Regions from separate parts of the Microbulbifer sp. ABF4_107 genome, predicted to be linked through region 2. Evidence: predicted binding sites of a transcription regulator. Region 2 holds the regulator's gene; the other holds the start of a gene.
The links. Region 2 encodes sigma-54, which starts transcription at its own class of promoters, with help from an activator protein. Its sites were predicted from a motif close to TGGCACANNNNTTGCNNT; they were not measured.
Positions count from the first base shown of each region.

Region 1: ACYX4K_RS01605 (formate/nitrite transporter family protein) is a predicted target of sigma-54. The motif match lies at 1,308-1,325, and genes of this name have one in related genera.

Region 1 is NZ_CM149983.1:425,815-429,230, reverse strand. It holds gene ACYX4K_RS01610 (nitrate- and nitrite sensing domain-containing protein) at 1-1,018, opposite strand, end outside; gene ACYX4K_RS01605 (formate/nitrite transporter family protein) at 1,539-2,387, shown strand; gene ACYX4K_RS01600 (bifunctional protein-serine/threonine kinase/phosphatase) at 2,528-3,416, shown strand, end outside.
Region 2 is NZ_CM149983.1:579,326-582,741, forward strand. It holds gene ptsN (PTS IIA-like nitrogen regulatory protein PtsN) at 1-313, opposite strand, end outside; gene hpf (ribosome hibernation-promoting factor, HPF/YfiA family) at 368-661, opposite strand; gene ACYX4K_RS02290 (RNA polymerase factor sigma-54) at 860-2,320, opposite strand; gene lptB (LPS export ABC transporter ATP-binding protein) at 2,550-3,275, opposite strand; gene lptA (lipopolysaccharide transport periplasmic protein LptA) at 3,373-3,416, opposite strand, start outside.

The sequences.
Region 1 (3,416 bases), 150 kb from region 2:
TACCGCTGGCCGCTACGCTGCCATACAAGCCGGGAACTTCGGGGTCGAATAGCACTGCCAGTGCCGGTAGGTTATTCCAGTCTGCAGATTTCATCTGTTGTAACTGCGTATAGTGATGGCCGAGCTCAGACTGCGCATCGGATACCCGCTGGCGGCTCACCCGCAGCAGGCGCGCGGCCATGGCATCCTCCAGTCGATGCATCGCATCAATACGTGCCGTTGCCAACTGATACCAGACCTCGCTGATTTCCGAGGCAATCGGCTCGCCATTTTTGAGCCCGGCGATCACCAGCCGCAGCCGCTGTAAATCCCGCGATTCCTGACTGTCTTCAATCGATTTCCAGCGCGCGGTCTCGTTCTCGCCAGCATATTCAGCAAACACGTCCAGGCTGCGTCGCTGGCAATCCTGCAGCTGCTGCAGGCGCTCATGCAAGCTTGCATCAAAGTGGCTGCTGGCAAAGCCAATAGCGCCCCAGGCCCGCTCCTGGCCGGAAAACTCCTTGGCCTGCATAAAGTTAAACAGTGCGACCAGCAGGCGGGTCACTTCCGGGTCGTCGGCAACGTCCGCAGCTTCGAATACCACGCTCAGCAACCCGGCAATCAGCCGGCAGTAGGCATCGGTAGATTCCAGAGCACTCACCTCAAACGCATCGATGTGCCGACGTAGCTCCGCCAGCTCATCCAGCCCGTGCAGGGAGTATGCAATGCTGTTTAACAGGCGCATGTCGGCAGCGCCATCGCAGCGACCACCGTGTAAGTATCGATTGTGCAACAATGCGCGAAACTGGCCTTCACTGAGCTGGCAATTCTGGATTTGTGCGTTGCGCTGCTCTTCAAACCGAAAACCCGCCGACACCAGATAAATATTGCAGATGCCACGCTCCCGCTGCAGTTGATGCACCAGGTCCGATACCGTAGTTACCAGTTCGCAACTGCCGGCCAGGCGATCCAACGTCTGAATTTCCGCGCGCTTGGCAGCGAGCAGAAATTTTTCAGCATCTTCACTGTGGTTCTGCATGGTGGTGTCTCCGCACGCGACTCCTTGCATCTGAGCAATCCAGTCAATGAATACGGCTTATCCCAGCAATTTGCATTCCACAACAGGCGGAGTTCACGCTATCGCGGCCGGAAAACTACCTGACCCGCCTTCCGCCATTGCACCAGTTTCGCCCCTTTTGGCGCCGCCGCACCAACCCAGTGCAAGAAGAAATCAGTCTGCAACGATAGAACAAGATTCACATCACATTTTTTTACCTGCTTGAGCGAATGCACGCAGGGAGCAACGACCAAAAGCCCAGCAAAAACTTTGGCATCGAGTTTGCTTTAGATTATGAGCGCAAGCTCGTGCAATGCAGCGCGACCGGGCTCAGCCCAACCAATCTGAACACTCTGGATAAAGGCGTCCACCACTTTCCGACTTATGTCTGTCTGTGTGGGCGCCTTTTTTTGTGCCCGAAAATCCGCGCTCCGGTTCTGCAATCGATCACGGGTGGCAACAGAAGTGGCAAGGCCTCCAGCACTAAATAAAGGAAACGACTATGGCTTATCTCGCTCCTACAGAATTTGTGACCAAAATGGTCGACGCGGGGGAATCAAAAATTTTCATGTCCACCCGCGACACGCTGGTACGGGCGTATATGGCGGGTGCCATTCTCGCACTGGCTGCGGTATTCGCGGTGACGGTCGGCACTATGACTGGTTCCCATCTGATCGGCTCCATCCTGTTCCCGGTAGGCTTCTGTATGCTCTACCTGATGGGCTTTGACCTGTTGACCGGTGTATTTGTCTTGGCGCCACTGGCGTGGCTGGATCGCCGCCCGGGTGTGACCTGGGGCGGGATCTTGCGCAACTGGGGCCTGGTATTTGTGGGCAACTTTGCCGGCGCCCTCACCGTCGCGGCAATGATGGCGTTTGTGTTTACCATGGGCTTTAACACCGAGCCGGGCGCTGTCGGCGCCAAACTGTCGTCCATCGGCGAAGCGCGCACCCTGGGCTACGCGGAATACGGCGCGGCGGGTTGGTTTACCATTTTTATCCGCGGCATGCTGTGTAATTGGATGGTTTCCATGGGCGTTGTCGGCGCGATGATTTCCACCAACGTGAGCGGCAAGGTCATCGCCATGTGGATGCCGATCATGTTGTTCTTCTTTATGGCGTTCGAGCACTCGGTGGTAAACATGTTCCTGTTCCCCACCGCGATCATGATGGGTGGTGACTTCTCGGTGATGGATTACCTGATCTGGAACGAAATCCCCACCGCGCTGGGCAACCTGGTAGGCGGCCTCGCCTTTACCGGCCTCACCCTCTACAGCACCCACTACAAAACGGCACCCAAGCGTCAGTTGAAAGCGGAAAACGGCACTGCCGGCAAAGAAGCACTGGCCTGATCGCAATACAGCCCCGCACTCCGCGGGGCTATTTTTTTATGGCTATTTCTATGACCAGTTCTATGCCGAGTTCTATACCCAGCTCTATACCCAGCTCTATACCCAGTTCTATACCCAGTTCTATCAGTGGTTCTCTCCTATTGGCAGCGGGTCAGCACACGAGCGCCGGCCTCAAACCGGAAAACCAGGACAGTTGCGGCGCCTTTTTGCCGGCGGAACCGCAGCTAGCCATCAAGGGCGCCGCCTTTGCCATCGCCGATGGCATCAGCTCCAGTACGGTCAGTGCGGTGGCCAGTGAAACGGCGGTGAAAAGTTTCCTCGACGATTACTACTGCACGTCCGATGGCTGGAGTGTACAGAACGCTGCCGAACAGGTAATCAAGGCCACCAACGCCTGGCTGTTTGAGCAGACCCGCCAGAGCCCCTACCGCTTCGATAAAGACAAGGGGTATGTGTGTACCTTCAGCGCCGCCATTTTCAGAGGTAGCGAGGTGCACCTGTTTCACCTCGGCGACTCCCGTATCTACCGCCTGCGCGGTGACTCTCTGGAGCAACTCACCCACGACCACCGTCTGTGGCAAGGGGAGCACCACAGCTACTTGAGTCGCGCGCTGGGCGCGGACGCGCAAACGGAAATTGATTACCGCCGGCTTTCCCTGCAGGCCGGCGATCTGTTTATTCTGAGTACCGATGGGGTGCACGATTCCCTGTCGCAACGCACGCTGATCGAACACCTGCAACAGAAAGGCGCGTGTCTCGATCGCACAGCAAAAACCCTGGTGGCCGCGGCACTGGCTAACGGCAGTAGCGACAATCTTACGGTGCAACTGGTGCGGGTGGACAAACTCCCCCACACAACCCCGGCACTGATTGATCAGGCCGGTAAATTACCATTGCCCCCGATTCTCAAATCCGGCGACAGCTTCGACGGCTTTACCATCGAGCGGGATATACATGCGAGCCACCGCAGCCATGTCTATCTGGCTACCGACCAGGCTAGCGGCAATCGGATAATCCTCAAGGCGCCCT
Region 2 (3,416 bases):
CCAGCAGGGCGAAAAGCAGATCCACCGGCTGACGGTCGATGGCGTCAAAATCTACAGCTGGAGAGGTGGTGCAAAGGACACCGATGGGCTTCTCACAGCCAGGCAGACGGCAGTGTGGAATGGCGACACCTTCACCAATGCCGGTAGAACCCAGGCGCTCCCGGGCTACCAGCTGGTTGAACACTGTGTCGGTGTCCAGGTCGGGGTATAGTTCGGAGATCGCCTGGGCGATATTGAGCAACAGCTTTTTCTTGCTACTCCCCGCCAGGTGGCAAAGGCTCAGGCGGGGAGAGAGTAATGCTTCCAATGTCATAACGTGCAGATGATCTAGCGGTGCGAATCAACCGTTGACTCGTAATGATGGAGCCTAGCGGTGACCGCGTAACTTCTCTTTGTGTTTCAACAGCTGTCGGTCGAGTTTGTCGGTCAGCGAATCAATCGCCGCGTACATATCCTCTGACTCCGAATCGGCAAAAATATCCTTGTTGCCGCTCACGTGAATCCGCGCTTCGGCTTTCTGGACTAGTTTGTCGACGGACAGGGTGACCTGGGTTGTGGTGATCAGGTCATTGTGGCGGGAGAGCTTGTCCAGTTTGGTCAGGCAGTAATCGCGAATGGCCGGAGTAACGTCTACATGGTGGCCACTGATATTGATCTGCATGGATTTCTCCTCATCGAGTACAACACAATCTGGCTGCACCCCCGCACAGGGCGGCAACCCTACTAGGAAGTGCGTCAGAATGGAAGGATACACTCGCTGTCAGGCTATTGGTTGCCCAGAAAATAGCCGCCGAGGCCAAGTGTAGGTGGAATTGGGGGGAAGGCACGACGGGTTTGGGTAAAAGTGTGACCCTGCGGCCTACACCAGTCGCTTTCTTTCGCTTGAGGAGGGGATGCCCATGGACTCCCGGTATTTCGCTACAGTGCGTCGCGCCACCTTGATCCCCTGGGCGTCGAGCTCCTGGGTGATCTTGTTGTCAGACAGCGGTTTGCGCGGCTGCTCGCCATCGATCAGCTTGCGGATCAGCGCCCGGATGGCAGTGGAGGAAGCATCTTCTCCGGAGTCGGTGCTGACATGGCTGGAGAAAAAGTACTTGAGTTCGAATACGCCGCGAGGCGTGAGCATGTACTTCTGGGTGGTGACCCGGGAAATAGTGGACTCGTGCATGCCGATGGTTTCGGCAATATTCGCCAGCACCATGGGTTTCATGGCTTCCGGCCCCTGCTCGAAAAATCCCTGCTGCTTTTCCACAATGCTGCTGGCGACCTTGAGGAGCGTTTCGTGGCGGCTTTGCAGGCTTTTCAGGAACCAGCGCGCTTCCTGCAGGTTGTCGCGCAGATAGTTGTTTTCACTGGAGTTGTCTGCACGCTTGATCATTGCCGCGTAGGCGTTATTGATGCGCAGCTTGGGCGTGGTTTCCGGGTTTAGTTCCACGACCCAGCGGTCTTGCTTGCGGCTGACGATGACGTCGGGCACCACATACTGGGGCTCCTCGCCACCGAAGGCCTCACCGGGGTAGGGCGTGAGCGTCTGGATCAGCCGCATGACATCGCCCAGTTGCGCTTCGCTGAGGCGGGTGCGGCGGCTCAATTGGCGAAAGTCCCGTTTTCCCAGCAGGTCCAGGTGCTGGCTCACCACGGCTACGGCCTGAGAAAGCCAGGGGGTTTGGTCCGGCAGCTGGCGCAGTTGCAGCAGCAGGCTTTCGCGCAGATCGCGCGCGCCACAGCCCGCCGGCTCCAGCTGCTGGATGGTCTTCAATACGGCCATGACCTCATCGACGTCCAGCTCCATGGACTCCGCCAGCTCTTCAATGGGGGTACCCAGGAAGCCGTTGGGAGCGATGGCGTCGATCAGCGTTTCGCCGATCAGCTTGTCTTCGATAGAGAGTGGGGTGAGGTTGAGTTGCCACTGCAGGTGATCCTGCAGGCTTTCCGAGGCCGCGCTGCGCTGCTCGAGCGCGAAATCTTCGCCCTCGCCGCCACTGTGGCTGCCGCTTGAATAGATGTCGTCCCAGCGCGTATCTACCGGCAGGTCATCTGGAATATCGTTGGTCCAGTCGCCGTCTGCGGAGGACTCGGCCTGGGTTTCCGCGGCTCGCTCAGAGGCTTCTTCCTTGCGCTCTGCGGGAGTGTTCTGGTCCTGGAGTGATTCTCCGGCGTGCTCGTCGAAGTCCGACTCCAGCAGCGGGTTGCTGTCCAGGGCGGATTGAATTTCCTGTTGCAGGTCCAGCGTCGACAGCTGCAGCAGGCGGATGGCCTGTTGCAGCTGTGGCGTCATTGTCAGCTGAGTGCCGAGTTTTAACTGGAGTGACTGCTTCATAGGGGTGTGCCGGCAGAAAAATCTGGCGTGAATCCGCTGCGGAGAATTTTATGTTTCCGGCGGCGGGGTAAAGCTCATTTCATGCAGACTACCCCGGGGCGGGGCGGAAGACAAGAGGGCGGTTAAGCAATAAGTGTGCCGAAAAAATGATGGCATTTGGTCACAGCTTAAATCCTGTGACCAATGTCTTCGAGTTGGCGTGAAATAGGGAGGTCTTTCCCTCTGTGAACTAGATGGTGAACTCGTGTCCTAAGTAGACGTCTTTCACCTGTTTGTTTTCGGCCACGTCGCGGGGGTCGCCAGAGGCGATAATGTGGCCTTCGCTGACGATAAACGCGGTCTCACAGATGTCCAGGGTCTCGCGAACGTTGTGGTCGGTGATCAGAACGCCGATTCCGCGGTCTTTCAAGTGGCGGATGATCTGCTTGATATCGTTGACGGAAATGGGATCGACACCGGCGAATGGCTCGTCCAGCAATACGAATGCGGGGTTGGTTGCCAGGGCGCGGGCAATCTCCACTCGCCGCCGCTCACCACCTGATAGGGCCATACCCAGGCTTTCGCGGATATGGGTGATGTGGAACTCTTCCAGGAGGGCTTCCAGCTGCTCCTTGCGCTGGGCATTGTTCAGGTCTTTGCGAGTCTGCAGGATCGCGAGGATATTGTCCTGCACCGAGAGGCGGCGGAAAACGGAGGCTTCCTGAGGCAGGTAACCAATGCCTTTGCGCGCGCGGCCATGCATGGACAGGCCGGTGATATCTTCATCGTCGATCAATACCTGGCCAGCATCCGCCTGCACCAGACCGGCGATCATATAGAAGCAGGTGGTTTTACCCGCGCCGTTGGGTCCCAGCAGGCCGACGACCTGGCCGCTGGATACGCTCACGGAGACATCCTGAACGACTTTGCGCTTTTTGTACTGCTTGGCGAGATGGAGCGCCTTGAGCGTTGGCATTATTCAATTCCGGCTGGGGCGGCACCTGGCCGCACTCAATAAATCTGCGTGTTGCGTTGGCGGTAATGGCTCAATGCCGTTACTCGCTAAAGTCTCATTACTGTCCGTCGGTGTCCCCGGACTGCCCTTCGGGCTTCCAGA